DNA from 3 places in the Thermoanaerobacterium sp. R66 genome. Region 1 is predicted to be linked to each of the others. Evidence: riboswitches for the same ligand, from Rfam matches in the RefSeq annotation. Region 1 holds a riboswitch; each other region holds the start of a gene.

Region 1 (5,835 bases):
TTTCTTGGGAAAATGTCTATTGGTGTTGGTTTGCATATCCAGAATTCGCTACATTCATAAGACAGGCTGTGAAAAGCAGAAATGTTTATTTTACATTGGATATAAAGCAGGCGATGAAAAGCAAGAAAGATCCATTTGAATACTTAAAATCAATGGGAGATAAACTCGTTAATGTCCATTTATGCGATTACGATGATTGCGGCAGTTTGTACCTTCCAGGCAGAGGAAGTTTTGACTTTGCAAAGCTTAATAGAGAGTTAAAAAAATTGGATTACAATGGATCTATCATAATGGAAGTCTACAGAAACAACTATAAGGATATTGATGATTTAAAAGAAGGCATTGAATACCTAAAAAGCATCTTTGAAAAATAAAGATAAGGGAAGTAAACCCTTATCTTTAGACTTTTCCTGGCACCATCTGCTTTATTCCGCTTGAATCTAAGGCGATGCCATAGCCATACGCCTGCGTAGAGAAATTCAGTTCAGCTTGTTGCAATGGTATGCCTTTGATAGTGACATTTTTAAGCTCACCTGTGCCTACACCTCTTTTAGCACATTGAAACAAGTAGTTGACGCCTTGAGGCATAAGTCCAAACATTCTGGCACCTACTGTATCTGTTGCTACAGGATCTGTTCCTGCTATTATCATGTTTGCATTGATAGGCTTTCCTTCTGATGGCCCTGTGCCTATCATCGCTTCTTGACCGCTTAATATTGTAAGATCTATAGATATTTTTTCAGCCATGGCCCTTATGAAATTGTGAAGGTCATCGTGTATGCCTAAATTTTTTTTGGGAAATCCGTGTATTTCTGCGGGAGGCCAGCTTAAAGCTATGTTTTTTATTCCAAGCGATACTGTAGCTTCTTCGTGCATTTTCATTTGAGTGAATGAAATTAGTACATCCATTTTTTCATAAAGTTCATTTACTTTTGTTGATTTTAAAAGACAGTCGTCCAGCAGCAATTCTACGTAAGGACCGTAATTTAGATCTACAAATTCTACGCCTTCTTCTGAAATGACTTTATCAAATCCATTGTCAGATAAAACTTTAGGCGTAGGATCTCCACCAGAGCCGGCGGCAATCACAATCCTGCCAGGATTTTTAGACTTTACGTATCTTATAAGGGCTCTCAATGTATCTGGTCCTACTATCGTACCGCTTTGAGGAGGCTTGCTTTTAACGAAATTTGGCGTTATTACAACGGTATTACCCGTTTCGATTAGATTTTGCAAAGGTAATAAGTTTAAAGCGGTATTTAAGTTTTGTATCTCATCAGGGCCAGATGCTATTGCTACTACTGGTTCTACAATTTTTCTGTACCTCATAAAATCACCTCATATATATGATTTGCATTTTATCAAAAATTAAAATATCTAAGCAAAAAGCCTAAGTAATTTTAACATTTCAACAAATATTTCATTGACAATTGTACCAGAGGACGGTATCATATAATTTAATAAATTAATATAGTAAACTCTTATCAAGAGTAGCGGAGGGACTGGCCCTATGAAGCTCGGCAACCGGATATCACGGTGCCAATTCCAGCAGCATATCGCTGAAAGATGGGAGCAAAAATATCTCTTCTTTTGGCGAAGAGTTTTTTTATTTTAAGGAGGGGTCGTTTTGCGAAATTCTGAAAATTTGTGCCAGAAACTTAAAAATAAGCAATTTGTCATAACCGTGGAGATATCGACGCCAAAAGGAGCTGATATTTCGAATTCTATTGAAGAAGCGAAAAAATTATATGGAATAGCAGATGCATTAAATATAACTGATTGTCCTATGGCAAATATGAGAATGAGCCCTATTGCATTGGCACATCTTTTGCAAAATCATCTAAATATAGAAACCATATTTCACTTAACGTGTAGGGACAGAAATCTTATTGGCCTTCAAGCAGAGCTTTTGGGTGCGTATGCTCTTGGAGTCAGAAATATCCTTGCCCTTACAGGAGACGATCCAAAACGAGGTGATGTGCCACAGGCAACAGGCGTGTACGACGTAGATTCTGTAGGTCTTGTGAAGATAGCAAAGTCGCTAAATGATGGCTTTGACTACAACGGAAATAAGTTGGAATCATCTACAAATTTCTGCATAGGGACAACAGCAAATCCAAATGATTTAAGACCTGAATCAATAGAAAAATTAAGGACGAAAATAGAATGTGGAGCATCTTTCATACAGACTCAGCCTGTCTACGATGATGAGATTTTATACAGATTTCTTGATGCCGTAGAGCAATTTGATATTCCGGTTTTAGTAGGGGTGCTACCCCTTAAAAGCTATAAGATGGCTGTTAACTTGAACGAAAAGGTGCCTGGCATCGAGATACCTGAAAAAATAATAGACAGGTTGAAAAACGGTGAAAAAGGTGAAGGGACAAAAATTGCAATAGAGTTTATAAACAAGATAAAAAATAAAGTGGGTGGTGTTCATATCATGCCACTTGGCAAGACAGATATAGTTGTTGACATTGTAAATGGCGTAAAGAACATGAGACAAAATGATATAGAAGAAGTATTGTAGTCATCATAAGGAGATGTTGCAATTGGATATTTTTAAGAATTTAAAGAATAGCATAATCGTCTTTGACGGAGCAATGGGCACTATGCTTCAGAAAAAAGGACTTAAAACAGGAGAATGCCCTGAATATTACAATCTCTTACATCCGGATATTGTGTACGAAATCCACAAGTCGTATATTGATGCAGGGGCAGATGTTATTGAGACAAATACATTTGGCGCCAATAGGATAAAATTAAAATCTTACAATCTTTCAGATAAATTGCCTGAAATAGTCAAAAGCGCAGTACAGATAGCCAGAAAAGCTGCTGGTAATAAAGCCGTTGCTCTTTCTATAGGGCCTATTGGCGAACTGATGGAACCTTTTGGCAAGCTGACATTTGACGAGGCTTATAGTGCCTTTGCAGAGGTTGCTGTAGAAGGGGAAAAAGCCGGTGCTGATTTGGCACTTATTGAGACTATGTCAGATATATTAGAAGCGAAGGCGGCTATTCTTGCTGTAAAGGAGAATACTAATTTAAAGGTAATTTGTACCATGACGTTTCAAGAAGATGGAAGGACGCTTATGGGGACAGACCCTGTTACAGCAGTAGTAAGTCTTCAAGGGCTTGGCCTTGATGCCATAGGTGTCAATTGCTCTACGGGACCTGACATGATGGCAGACATAGTGAAGAAGATGGCTGAAGTTTCAAGGATACCAATTTTGGCGCAGCCAAATGCAGGAATGCCTCATTTAGAGGATGGATTGACTCTTTACGACATTACGAAAGAGAAATTTGCCGTCGAGACAAAAAAGCTTTTAGAATGCGGGGCATCTATTGTTGGTGGTTGTTGTGGGACGACTCCAGAATTTATTAAGCTTTTGAAAGCTGAGATACATGATACAGAGAAAAAAACTGCCGTGAAAGAATACACAGCAGTTTCATCAAATACAAAGACTGTTTTCATAGGCAGCGATTATCCTGTGTGTGTAATCGGCGAAAGGATAAATCCTACAGGAAAGAAGAAATTGAGTGCAGCTATCAAAGAAGGCAATTATAATCTGATCTACGATGAAGCTGTATCGCAGGAAAAACTTGGCGCAAGCGTACTTGACGTGAATATTGGTGTGCCTGGCATAAACGAAGAGGAATTGATGCCTAAAATCGTTTCGCAGGTACAGAACATCGTCAATGTGCCATTGCAGATAGATAGTAGCAATGTAAAGGCGATTGAAAAAGCGGTAAGGATAGTCAGAGGTAAGCCTATTATAAATTCTGTCAGTGCAAAAGAGAAAAGTTTACAAGAAGTATTGCCTATTGTCAAAAAATACGGCACAAGTGTTATAGGACTTACAATAAGTGATGACGGTCTTCCTAAAAATGCAGATGAAAGGCTTAGAAACGCTGAGAAGATTGTAAAAGCCGCTTTAGAGTATGGAATACCAAAAGAAGATATAATAATTGACTGTATCGCACTTACAGTGTCATCTGAGCAGACAGCAGCAATAGAAACATTAAAAGCCATCAATCTTGTTAAGTCTAAGCTTGGAGTAAGTACGGTCATAGGACTTAGCAACGTATCTTATGGATTGCCTGAGCGGCAACTTATAAATACTGCATTTCTTGCGATGGCGATATCATACGGCTTAGATGCTGTTATAGTCAATCCAAATGATAAGATAACAATGGATATATTGAACGCTTCGATGGTCTTATCATCAAGGGATAAAAGATGCGAAAGATACATAAATACATATAAGAAAGATGATGGGATAAATAAGACGCAAGTATTATCTGTAGGGAAAAAAACAGATAGTAATGCAAGCGAGATGCTTTACAGAAATATATTAGATGGCAAAAAGGCTGATATAGATAGATTAGTGATGGAAATACTTAATGAAGGATTAGAACCATTAAGCATAGTAGATAATACGATAATACCTGCGCTTAAAGATGTAGGAGATAAGTATGACAAAGGGATATATTTTCTTCCACAGCTTTTAAATTCAGCAGAAGTCGTTGAAAGTGCTTTTAAAGTTTTAAAGGAAAAGATGCCTAAAGGTATGGGCTCTAAGGGTAAAATAATACTGGCAACAGTTGAAGGCGACATACACGATATAGGTAAAAATATAGTAAAAGTACTGCTTGAAAATTATGGCTATGAAGTTATAGATCTTGGGAAAGATGTTAAACCATCTATAATTGTAGATGAAGTAAAAAGGACAAATGCGAAGCTTGTAGGGCTTAGTGCACTGATGACGACTACGTTAAATAATATGGAAAAGACCATTGAAGTGTTGAGAAACATAAAGGACCTAAAGATAATGGTAGGCGGTGCTGTCCTTACAAAAGATTATGCATTGAAGATTGGAGCCGATTACTACGGAGCCAACGCGCAAGAAGCTGTAAGGATAGCAGATAAAGTGTTTAGTGAATTAAATACGAATTGAGCAGACAAAAAGCCGGTATAGCCGGCTTTTTTAAAATATTTTTTTGCTTCTTAGATGTTCTTGCACCAGATCCAAAGTCTCTCCGAATCTCTGGAAGTGTACAATTTCCCTTTCTCTTAAAAACCTTAATGTATCTTTTACACAAGGATCGTCAGTTAGATTTATAAGGTGTTCATACGTTGCCCTCGCCTTTTCTTCTGCTGCCATGTCTTCGTGAAGATCTGCGATTACGTCGCCTTTTGCTTGGATATATGCAGCACTCCATAGCATACCTGTCGTATCGCTGTAGAAAAGAGCTCTATCGTGTTCTGTGTACTGTTCTCCAAGGCCTTCCTTTTTAAGCTCCTCTACTGGCACACCTTTCAGTAACTTAAAGACCAATGTGGCAATTATTTCCAAGTGCCCGAATTCTTCTGTGGATATGTCTGTCAATGTTCCCTTTGCTTGGCCTGTAGGCATTGTGTATCTTTGAGTTTGGTATCTCAATGCCGCCGCTAATTCACCATCCGGTCCACCATACTGTGCAATTAAAAATTTGGCCATTTTAATGTCTGGTTTACATACATTGGCAGGGTATTCTAACTTCTTTTCATACACCCACATAATATCACCTCTTTAATATTGGATTTCCCATGGCCATGGATCATCTACCCATTTAAACCTGTTGCATTGTGAAGGTGTTTCGCCAAAAGACATCAATGGACCGTAAAGCTGCTCATATTGCGCCTTTAGAGATCTTGACTGCTGGCTATAGTAGTTGTAGTCTCTAAGTGCTTTTTGGTCATCAGGATGTGTGTCAAGGTATAGATTTAAATCGATACAAGCAAAATCCAGTTCCATTATTCTTTTGATGAGAGCTACTTGATTCGCGTCCATT
Region 2 (5,835 bases), 1.8 Mb from region 1:
TCTTCTTCAATCATTTCAGAATCATCTATATCTTCTAATATAACTTTAATCAAGTCCTTTTTCGAAAAATTCTTTGTCATATTCATCCCTCATTTCATTGTAAAAATAAATATTGGTTAAAATTTTATGTTGATAGATATCAAACGCATTACAAGATTTAAATTTACTTTCCGTTAATTTAATGACGTGCATCATACTTTGTATAATTTTTATATAACTTCACTTTGTATTGTATTAACTTGTTTATTATCCACTTCATTGTCATCATGCAACACTTTGAAGAGACTTTCTATTGTACACATTTTTTTGTTTTCTAAACTTTCTATAAACCTGTTTATATCATTATCAAAAAGCTTGAAAACAGCCGCAAAAGTATTTCCATCATAAACAGACTCATTAAACGAAGCGCCATTATCAGTAAAAAATTTTAAAATATTTTTTATATTAAACTTGTAAAATGGTTTAAGTTTTATATAAAATACATCTGTAAAACTACCATTAAAAACTGAAATGCGTTTAGACGTATGATTCGTTTTTATATCATAATTCAATAGTATATCTATTAAATCTGCAACAACCGAATCACCTGTAGGCATTTGTCCTGCACCTTTTCCAATAAAAATTAGCTCTTTAAAACTGTCTCCTCTCAGTATAACAGCATTGTTTACATCACCAACACTTGCTAAAATGTTGCTATCTTCTATCAATATAGGCTCTACACTCGCATAGACGTTTCCTTTCTCGTATTTAGCCCATGCAAATGGTTTAATCTTGTATCCCAATTTTTCAGCATAATATATATCGTCATTTTTTATTTCATTTATACCATATCTCAATATTGAATTAGCAGAAACATCAGCATCGAATGCTTTTTTTATGAGAATCACAAGCTTATACAAAGCATCGAATCCTTTTATATCGTAATCCGGATTGCTTTCAGCATAACCTCTTTTTTGAGCTGATAAAAGTGCTTCATCATATTTCATTCCCTTTTCTGTTATTTGCGTCAATATGTAGTTTGTAGTACCGTTTATTATCCCTCCTACAAAATTTATTTCATCGGTTATTTTGAGCCTCTCAATTTGATGTATAATGGGGATTGCTCCAGCGACACTTGCTTCAAATTTCAAAAATACACCATTTTCATCTGCCATTTTTCTAAGCTCGTCTCCATATTTTGCTATTAACTCTTTGTTTGCAGTAATTACATGTTTTTTAGAAATTATCGCCTTTTTTACGTACTCGTAAGCAGGATCAATTCCTCCCATTACTTCAATTATTGCACTTATTTCGCTATCACACAAGATTTCGTTAGCATCAGTTGTTAGTATTTCATCTACACCATTAACATTTCTCGGCTTATCAGGATGCTTCACTAGTATTTTTTTTATTTCGGGATAAAACCCCGTTTTTTGTTTTATATGCTGTTTTCTTGATGCGACTATTTTATAGACTCCGCTTCCTACTGTTCCAAATCCCAACAATCCAATCTTAAATTCCATGTGGCATACCTCCTAAAAATTTTTGGCCCTCTTCAATGAGAAGAGGGCCAAAATACGCCACTCCTCTCATCTCTCAGGTTTTCCCTGCAGGATTTGGCACCAAACGCATATAAATGCCGGTTGCCGGGTTTCATCGGGCCAGTCCCTCCACCACTCTTGATAAGAGGCCTTCAATATTCTCTTTTAAATTTGTTGATATTTATATTATCACTTTATACGCTAAGAATCAATACATATTTTTAGATTTTTTATCTTTTCCACATTTTCTTACATCAACATAGTACCTTTTAGTTAAAAGATTCAATTTCGATCACTTACATTTCCCTTCTGCCTTCTAAAGCCCTTGACAGTGTTACAGAATCTGTGTATTCGAGGTCACCGCCTACCGGTACACCATGTGCAATTCTTGTCACCTTTATTCCAAAAGGTTTTATAAGCTTTGCGATGTACATTGCAGTTGCCTCGCCTTCTATGTCTGGATTTGTAGCTAATATTATTTCATTGATTTCAGCGTCTTTTATCCTCTCCAACAGCTCTTTTATCTTTATATCCTCTGGACCTATTCCATCCATAGGCGATATTGCACCGTGAAGTACATGGTATAAGCCTCGATATTCCCTCGTCTTTTCCATCGCTACTACATCTTTGGGATCGGAAACTACACATATGGTATGTGTATCCCTCGTCTCATCACTGCATATACTGCAAAGCTCACTGTCAGTAAAGTTATAGCACTTTTTACAGTATCTTAAATTGTTCTTTGCCTCTAAAATAGCATTAGACAAGTTAACAACATCGTCTAAAGGCATATCTAAGATGTAAAACGCCAGCCTCTGAGCTGTCTTGCGTCCAATGCCGGGAAGTCTTGATAATTCATCAATAAGCCTTGACAATGACCTCGAATATACGTTCATTAATTAATTCACCTCAGAACAAGCCAGGTATGTTGAAACCTCCTGTTATTTTTCCCATCTCTTCTGCAATCATCTTTTCAGCACTTCTTAAAGCTTGATTTACTGCAGCCAATACAAGATCCTCCAGCATCTCTACATCGTCTTTGTCAACGACATCCGGATCGATCTTTATGCTTATAAGCTCCTTTCTGCCATTTGCCACTACCTTTACAGCTCCACCGCCTGCAGACTCCTCAACCGTCTTGTTTTCAAGCTCCTCCTGCATTTTCTTCATTTGCTCCTGCATCTGCTGCGCTTGCTTTATCATGTTATTCATGTTGAAACCGCCAGGAAATCCTCCTTTAGCCATCCAAATACCTCCTAATTAATTTTGTATTCTCTCTTATTTATATGCTAATTTTGACTCAGTAGTGATTAATCAATCTATTATTTCTACATCGCCAAAATATTTTCTTACTGCCTCAATTAACTGTTCATCTTCATTTTTTTCTTCTGTAGCAAAAACTATGTTGTAATCATTACCTGTCAGTCTTTTAATAGCATCTTTGATGTAATCTTTATTTTCGATTTTATTAAGCTCTTCTTTGTAAAACACATGCTCCTTTGGATATTCTATCACAAAATTGCCATCTTTCAAATACGGTTTGCCTAAGCTTAAAAAAGAAAAAATCATCGGTCTGTCTTTCTTTATCATGCTTAATAGTTTTTTGAAAACTTCATTCACATTTATCTCAATGCTCTTATCTACTTTATCAACTATATCATCAGTTTTTTTCGCTTCTTTTTTTACCACTACATCATCAAAAGCCCTCTCAGATTTTAAAGTTTTATCATCAGCGACAATATCCTTCTCTACAGATGGCATTACTTTTCCATTTTTAATCACATTTTCCAACATACTTAGTCTATCTAAAATACTGTCCATATCAGGTGAGATTTCCGGATTTATAAGCTTAAGCAATGTTATTTCCAGCATTATTCTTGGAGATTGAGCATATCTTATTTTTCCCTGAAGATCTATCAATTTCTCTAACACATTTGATAAAAACGCCATGTCAAATAAAGAAGCCTTCTTAATTACATCATTTATCTCTGTTTCTAATATCTCTTCTGACTCATCACCACATGTCTTATATACAATCACATCTCTCAAAAAAGACAATAAAGCCTTCACCAAATTATTTACGTCTATGCCGTAAAGCATCAACTTATCTATCTGTTTTATGGTTTCTTTTCCATCTCTATCGTTTAAACTATTCACTAAAGCAAACAATGTATCATCATTTACAGTGCCAAGTATATCACACACATCATCATACGTTAAAACATCGTTGTATGAAGCACACTGCTCAAGTATGCTTATAGCATCCCTCATAGAGCCATTTCCATGCTTTGCAATCAGTGCAATTGCTTTACTGTCTATATTTATTTGGCTGTCTTCAGCTATCTTCTTTATATTCTGTGAAATAACTTTCGATGATATCCTTTTAAAGTCAAACCTTTGACACCTTGACAAAATAGTTGCAGGTATCTTATTTGGCTCAGTTGTAGCCAGAATAAATATCGCATGTTGCGGAGGCTCTTCAAGCGTCTTTAAAAGGGCATTAAAAGCGCTGCCAGACAGCATATGGACTTCATCGATAATGTACACCTTGTACTTACATGAAGAAGGAGCATATATGACGTTATCCCTCAATTCCCTTACATCATCAACGCTGTTATTCGATGCCGCATCTATCTCTATTATGTCCATGAGAGAATTGTTATTGGCAGACTCGCATATCTGACATTTGTTGCATGGCTCCCCATCTACGCTATTAGGGCAATTAACAGCTTTTGCAAAAATCTTTGCAACACTTGTCTTGCCTGTACCTCTTGTACCACAAAAAAGGTATGCATGTCCTATTCGCCCACTTTTTATCTGATTTTTTAAAGTCCTGACAATATGATTTTGCCCCAAAACTTCCCCAAAGCTTCTGGGCCTATACTTTCTGTACAGTGATTGGTACATATAAAAACACCTCATTTACTTAATTGTAACAAAAAAAAGGATACTTTTCTATATCCTTTTAGTTTGCTACTTCCGTTTCTATTTTTATCCTCTCCATCTTTTTTCTATCTCTCATGTATATAGATATTACGCTGTCAACAACCCTCGGATTAAACTGTGTGCCTTTGTACTTCAATAATTCATTTACGGCCTCGTCAAAGGAAATCCCCTTCCTATACGATCTATCAGATGTCATAGCATCGAACGAGTCTGCCACGCACAGTATCGCAGCAATCAGCGGTATGTTGTCGTCATCAAGCCCAAACGGATATCCTTTCCCATCGTATCTTTCGTGGTGCTTTTCAATTCCATCTATTATATCCTTAGATAGTCCAATTGGTTCTAATATTTTTCTGGATATTTTTGGATGTTGCTTTATCTTGTCGTACTCCTCATTTGTAAGCTTGCCAGGCTTGGTAAGTATACTGTCAGCCACCCCTATCTTTCCTATATCATGCAACAAACCAGCGATCCTTATCTTTTCTATTTCATCTTTTGGCAGTCCCATGCTTTCGGCTATAATTGCAGCGTACTTCGAAACTCTAAGTGAATGCCCCTTGGTGTATTTATCCTTTGCCTCAACAGCATGAGCCAAAGCGTCGATGGTCCTAAAGTACCAATTCCTCATGTCGTCATATAGATTTGCATTTTCTATGGCAACAGACACACTATCAGCAACAGACCTCAACAAGCTTATATCATTGGCAAGCTTTGAAGTTGTTAATATATTTAAGATTCCCACAGCCTTATCTTTAGATATGAGTGGAACAGCTATCACGTTTTTTACATTTAATTCTTTCAATCGCAAAAGCAAATTATCATCTATCGGGAATTTATTAGGATCCAAAACAGTAATCTCTTTTGAAACAAGAAGCTTAACATTTTCATCCGACGACAACGACAACTCTTTTAAAAGAGGCATGTCTCTCAATTCCCCTGCTGCTACCATAAGCTCTAATCTTCCTGACTCATTTATCGTCCTTATGGTACAAAGTGGTGAAGAAAGAATGGTGGATATTTTTTCAGCAATAGAATATAAAACATCTCGAGGTTCTAAATTTTTAGTCAACAATTGCGTCACATTTCCTATGGCCAGAATCTGCCTATTTCTCTCCATTATCTCTTTTTTCGCATTATTGTAATCAGTTATATCCCTCGACAAGCCTTGAATTCCCAATATCTCATTTTCATTGTTCTTTATTACCTTGGCTCTCGTTTCTGTAAGGAGTATTGAACCATCTCTTTTTTTGAATTTTATTTCCGCCATGCTTATTCTGCCATTCATCAGATCTTCCATGATCTTCTTATCGTCGTCATGAACGAATTCTGTGATTTTTCTGCCTGTCATCTCGTCTGGCATATAATCTAA
Region 3 (5,835 bases), 1.2 Mb from region 1:
TTGTAGCATCGTTTGGAACAGCCACTGTTGCACCGTCTTTTAATTCATCTTTTGACTTGATCTTTTTTGAATATGCCCCCATCGGTTCTACATGCACTTTGACTAATGGCACCAATTTTACATTGTTTTTCTTTTCGAAGTCCTCAAGGTATGGAACGTGTTGGAAGAAATTTGCGTCGATTTGCTTGTCGACAAGTGCAGTATTTGGCGTCACATAGTCGGTAAATTCTTTTATTTCAAGATCTACGCCTTCTTTTGCAAGAATAGGCTTTACTACATTAAGTATTTCTGCATGGGGGTTTGGCGTTGCACCAACGACTATCTTCGTCATTTTAGTAGAGGTATCTGTGTTTGAATTTGCGTTGGATGTAGCGGCTGTGTTGTTGGATTTTGTGCATCCTGATAAGATAAATGCAAATGTCAATATGAGAGTGAGAAATAAAAATGATTTTTTCATTACATACCATCCTTTCATCTTTTATCAACTTTTTTTGCAAGATAGTTTCCTATTCTTTGCACGATTTCTACAAAGATTATTAAGACTATGATTGTGGCAATAAGCACATCTGTCTGAAACCTTTGGTAGCCATATCTTATAGCCAGATCTCCAAGACCACCTCCTCCAATAGCACCTGCCATAGCAGAATACCCTAAAATATTTATCACTGTAAGAGTTATTCCCAATATAAGTGATGGCAATGATTCTGGAATCATGACTTTGAATATTATCTGTGGTATTGAAGCGCCAACAGATATAGATGCTTCAATGACGCCCCAGTCTACTTCTTTAAGAGATGATTCTACAACTCTTGCTACAAATGGGGCTGCAGCAATGGACAGTGGTACAATAGCAGCGGTAGGTCCTATAGTTGTGCCAACAATAAGCCTTGCCAATGGGAAGATTGCGATTATGAGGATTATGAACGGCACTGACCTCATGACATTGATCACAGTACCTAATACCTGATTTAACTTTAGATTTTCCTTTATATGACCTTTGTCGGTTATGACAAGTATTATGCCTAGAGGCAGTCCTATTATTACTGAGAAAAGTGTTGAGAAAAACACCATGTACAAAGATTCCCAAAGAGGTTCTTCCATAAGCTGCCACAAGTTTAATAAATACTGGAATATGTTAGACGATACCATTTTTAAGCACCTCTATTCTAAGACCATTGTTTTCTAAAAATTTTATAGCATTTTTTATGGAATTCTGTTCACCGCTTATTTTTATTAAGAGATTTCCTATCTGTGAGTTTTGCACTCTTTCGATATTTCCGGAAATGATATTCACTTCAACATCGAAATTCTTTATCATATGGGATATGACAGGCTGGTTGCTGCTGCTACCAAAAAACGATAATCTCAAGATTTCCTCATTTGGATTTTCGTCATCAAGCAATATGTCTGGCGGAAGTTCAGCTATCATATCTTTTAAAAATCTCTTAGATGTTTCTGTTGAAGGATTTGAAAAGATGTCTATTACATTTCCTTCCTCGATAATCATTCCGTCTTCCAAAACTGCCACTTTGTCGCACAGATTTCTTATTACAGACATTTCGTGCGTTATTACCACGATTGTAATTCCGTATTGTTTGTTTATGTCCTTTAAAAGATTTAAGATGGATTCTGTCGTGGTAGGATCTAAAGCGGATGTGGCTTCATCAGATAGAATTATGTCTGGATTGTTTGCTAAAGCTCTTGCAATGCCTACCCTCTGTTTTTGTCCCCCAGATAGCTGCGAAGGGTATGCGTACTTTTTGTCTTTTAAATCTACCACATCCAGTAATTCATCAACGCGTTTTTTTATGACAGAATCGCTGACTTTCGAGATCTTAAGAGGAAATGCTATGTTCTCATACACTGTAGAGTTCATCAAAAGATTGAAATGCTGAAATATCATGCCAATCTTTTTTCTCATATTTCTCAGTTCTTTTGAATTTAACTTTGTCATTTCTACGCCGTTTATCAGTATGCTGCCAGATGTAGGTTTTTCCAACATGTTTATGCACCTTATCAATGATGATTTCCCGGCACCGCTTAGACCCATTATGCCGTAAATTTCACCATCACGTATAGTTAAGTTGATGTCTTTTAAAGCTATTACCTCTTTTCCGTTTGTGTTGTAAACTTTGCTTAAGTTTTTTATTTCGATCAAATCATTTCACCTTCTTTTCACAAATGTAGTTTAAAAAAGCAATAAAAAAAACCTCCAATGAAAGAGGTTTCGTCCTCTCTCATCTCTCAGCAATCGCTGCAGGAATTGGCACCATTGCACATACGTGCCGGTTGCCGGGTTTCATCGGGCCAGTCCCTCCACCTCTCTAGATAAGAGAATAATTTCGTTTTTAGTTGTTAAAATGATTATATAGGATGGATGTTGAAAAGTCAAGCAAAATTTTCATGCGACAATATTAAATTTTTGTCATAATAAATCTGACAGTGTATTCACAAGTTTGTGTTGATTTAATCAATAAATTGATTATAATTAAGATGAAAGATAAGTTAACTTATTAATAATTTGTCATAGACGAAAGGACAAATATCTATGAAAGAGTTAAGTAGGCGCCAATTAGAAATCTTCAAAAAGGTTATTTCAAAAGAAGTTTCCAGTTTGGACGATATCGTCGTTTTGTACAAGTTAAGCAAAAGGACTGTTTACAGAGAAATAAATGCAATAAATGAATATATAAAAGAATACAATTTGAAGCTTAAAAATGACGATGGAGTACTAGTCTTAGAAGGAACTGATAATGATATCGAAAAATTCAAATTCGATGTAATAGGTTATAGGCCAAGCATTGACGCTGATAAAAGGCGAAAGTTGATACTATCTGAGCTTTTGCAGATGAAAGAACCTGTAAAACTTGAGTACTTCGCTAAAGAATACAATGTGACTACGGCAACAATAAGCTATGACATTAAAGAGATCGATAAATGGCTAAACAAGCAAAATGTTACAATTGTAACTAAGCCTGGCGTTGGCATATACGTAAAAGGCGATGAAAGCAATATAAGAAGGGCCATAATAAATTTTCTGTATGACAATGTGGAGACAAAAGACCTAATTGAGTTTTTAAATAAAGGGTACAATAATATAAACAAGCTTAGTGAAGACATAAATGATAGATTACTCAGGCTTATAGACTACGATACGGTTTTAAAGATAGAGAAGGCTATACAAAAATTGGAGAAATCCCTTGATTACGAATTAGCAGAAAGCTCCTACATGGGGCTTACGGTGCATCTGGCATTGGCGCTAAAAAGAATAAAAGAAGGCGAAAAGATAAAAATAGGTAATGAAAGCCTCTATGAGCTTAGGAAGTCAGATGAGTATAAGTTTGCAGAAATGCTTGCCAGGTTTCTGGAGGAAGAATTTGATATATCTATTCCAGAAGATGAAATCGGATATATAACGATTCATCTACAAGGAGCAAGGTACAGGGCAAATACCGAAGACGTAAATGACGAGCTGTTAAATGAAATACTGCATGAGATGGTCAGCGTTGCAGAAGATGAATTTGGCACTGATCTTAAAGGCGATACGATGCTTTTAAGCGGTTTAAAGACGCACTTAAGGCCTACTATCTTTAGACTTCGCATGGGTCTTGCGATTAGAAATCCGCTTATAAATGACATAAAAGAACGGTACAGCGGTTTATTTGAAAAATGTATATCTATTGCAAATGTGATTAAAGACAAGCTTAATGTTGATGTGCCTGATGATGAAATCGGATATATTGCGATGCATTTTGGCGCATCCATAGCAAGAAAAAGCGATATGATGAAAAGGCACAATATTTTAGTCGTGTGTGCCAGCGGCATAGGGACATCGAGGATGCTTTTATCTAAGCTTCAGATGTTTCCACAATTGAATATTGTAGATACGGTTTCCAGCTTGAGAGTTAAAGACTTTAAAGATAGAGATGATATTGACTTGATAGTGTCTACAATTCCGCTGGACATAAAGGACAAAGAGACAATAATAGTCAATCCGCTGCTTTTAGATGAAGACGTAAAAAAACTGAAAGACGCTTTAAACACAGATTTTATAATGGACTTCTCGGAGAAAAAAGTCATAGGCGACAGGTACAAAGAATTGGAACACATTGCGTGGTATGGCAAAAGGATAATTGAGCTATGCGATTCCCTTAAACTTAAAGATGTCTATGGCAAAAACTCGAAAGACATCATAGATTCTCTATTAGAAGATTTTGCTGGTAATGATGGAATTAATAATGAGAAAATAAAGCAGATAGAGGATAAGCTTTTGGGAAGAGAAAGCCTTGGGAAGATAATACTTCCAGGGAAAGGGTTTGTAATCTACCACTGTACAGCATCTGATTTGGTGGAGCCAATCCTCGTCTTTGGAAAAGTGAAAAGCCATGTCAAGATGAAAAATTTGATTAACGAGTATGAAATCATAAAGACAGCTTTTCTAATGGTTGCACCGGATGACGACAAGATGTGGATAGAGATACTTGGCGATTTAAGTGTTTCATTTATTGAAAGCAAAGACTTGGTAAAAAATCTCAATGAGATTAACAAAATTGATGAGGCGAAGGAATTTGTGAAGAAGGCCTTGATGGATAAGTATTACGATGAAATAAAGAGAAATCTTGTAGGTGATTAAAATGTTTAGTATTTCGGTAAAGCAACGAAAAATTTTCTATACGATGCTGTCCTTGGTGTGGATTGCAACTGCTGTGTATTCTATGATAAATGATACATTTGCACATGGCTTAGAGATTCTTTTGTTTGGTGCATTTTTCATTGCGGGAATTGCCCTTATACAAGCGTACATGATAAGGATGCTTAAATTGTATGACAAAAATTTAAAAAATGAAATAAAAAAGAAAAACAAAAAAAGGAGGTAATTTACTATGGCAATACATGGTGTTATATTGTGCAGTTGGGGTGCTACATCAAGTGCATTGGCAAAAAAAGTGACTGATGAAGCAAAAAAGCAAGGTTTAGATGTTACAGTAGATGCAGGAGGCACAGGTGAATTCAAGAAAAAAGCTGAAGAATACGATATTGCTCTTTTAGAGCCGCAGGTAAGGCATTTAAAGAAGGAAGTTGAGACGATAGCTGAAAAGTTTGGCATTCCTGTTGACATCGTTGATATGCAGGCTTTTGCACTTATGGATGCAAAAAAGATATTGAATCAGATCATCGAGCTTGCTAAGAAAAATGGGAAAGATGCATAGGAGGTAATAAGATGAACGAAAGACTTACTAACAATTGGTTTATGAAATGGATGGAGTCATCTTTGATGCCTGTACTGGCAAGGATTGCTCAAAATGTCATACTTCAATCTATAAGAGATGCTTTTTCAAGTTTCGCATTGCCAGTTATATTGACAGGTTCATTGTTTTTGATAATAGCCAATCCACCACTTGCAGAAGGCGCAAATTGGGGTCCTATTGTGGCGTGGGCAAATGCTATTAAGCCTATTGCTGGCCAGTTGATGATTCCTTTTAACTTATCGTTTGGCATTATGGCTTTGATGGTTGCATTTGGTACAGCATATAGTTTGGCTACTCGCTGGGATCTTGATGAAGCAATGACAGGTATTATTTCCATGTTAGCATTTTTAGTAACAACATTCCCAGCATCAGACGTTACAAAGGTAAGCTTCGGTGATGTTTTAAATTACCTTGGTGGACAAGGTTTGTTTGTAGCTATAATAATAGGCGTGTTGACAGCAGTTGTGGTTAGATTCTTCAATAAGCAAGGCCTTGTAATAAGGATGCCTGAAGCCGTGCCACCTTATGTTGTAAGAAGCTTTATGGCACTTGTACCGATGTTTGTCATGGTAGTATCGGCTTGGAT

Evidence for each region. Region 1 has a riboswitch for S-adenosylmethionine ahead of JJQ93_RS01035 (methylenetetrahydrofolate reductase). Riboswitches for the same ligand answer to the same signal wherever they lie in the genome.
Region 2: linked by a shared signal. The riboswitch ahead of JJQ93_RS10295 (homoserine dehydrogenase) and the one ahead of JJQ93_RS01035 (methylenetetrahydrofolate reductase) in region 1 are both predicted to bind S-adenosylmethionine.
Region 3: linked by a shared signal. The riboswitch ahead of JJQ93_RS07205 (methionine ABC transporter ATP-binding protein) and the one ahead of JJQ93_RS01035 (methylenetetrahydrofolate reductase) in region 1 are both predicted to bind S-adenosylmethionine.

The regions. Positions count from the first base shown of each region.
Region 1 is NZ_JAEUWW010000001.1:233,243-239,077, forward strand. Features, by position in the region: gene JJQ93_RS01025 (sugar phosphate isomerase/epimerase family protein) at 1-374, shown strand, start outside; gene JJQ93_RS01030 (DUF362 domain-containing protein) at 400-1,329, opposite strand; SAM riboswitch class I at 1,479-1,573, shown strand; gene JJQ93_RS01035 (methylenetetrahydrofolate reductase) at 1,628-2,530, shown strand; gene JJQ93_RS01040 (homocysteine S-methyltransferase family protein) at 2,553-4,958, shown strand; gene JJQ93_RS01045 (manganese catalase family protein) at 4,989-5,561, opposite strand; gene JJQ93_RS01050 (spore coat protein CotJB) at 5,574-5,834, opposite strand.
Region 2 is NZ_JAEUWW010000001.1:2,060,162-2,065,996, reverse strand. Features, by position in the region: gene JJQ93_RS10300 (DUF1003 domain-containing protein) at 1-80, opposite strand, end outside; gene JJQ93_RS10295 (homoserine dehydrogenase) at 210-1,502, opposite strand; SAM riboswitch class I at 1,566-1,668, opposite strand; gene recR (recombination mediator RecR) at 1,817-2,416, opposite strand; gene JJQ93_RS10285 (YbaB/EbfC family nucleoid-associated protein) at 2,430-2,765, opposite strand; gene dnaX (DNA polymerase III subunit gamma/tau) at 2,835-4,427, opposite strand; gene JJQ93_RS10275 (HD domain-containing phosphohydrolase) at 4,486-5,835, opposite strand, start outside.
Region 3 is NZ_JAEUWW010000001.1:1,412,359-1,418,193, reverse strand. Features, by position in the region: gene JJQ93_RS07215 (MetQ/NlpA family ABC transporter substrate-binding protein) at 1-457, opposite strand, end outside; gene JJQ93_RS07210 (methionine ABC transporter permease) at 472-1,149, opposite strand; gene JJQ93_RS07205 (methionine ABC transporter ATP-binding protein) at 1,136-2,158, opposite strand; SAM riboswitch class I at 2,235-2,335, opposite strand; gene JJQ93_RS07200 (BglG family transcription antiterminator) at 2,549-4,633, shown strand; gene JJQ93_RS07195 (hypothetical protein) at 4,635-4,877, shown strand; gene JJQ93_RS07190 (PTS sugar transporter subunit IIB) at 4,884-5,210, shown strand; gene JJQ93_RS07185 (PTS sugar transporter subunit IIC) at 5,222-5,835, shown strand, end outside.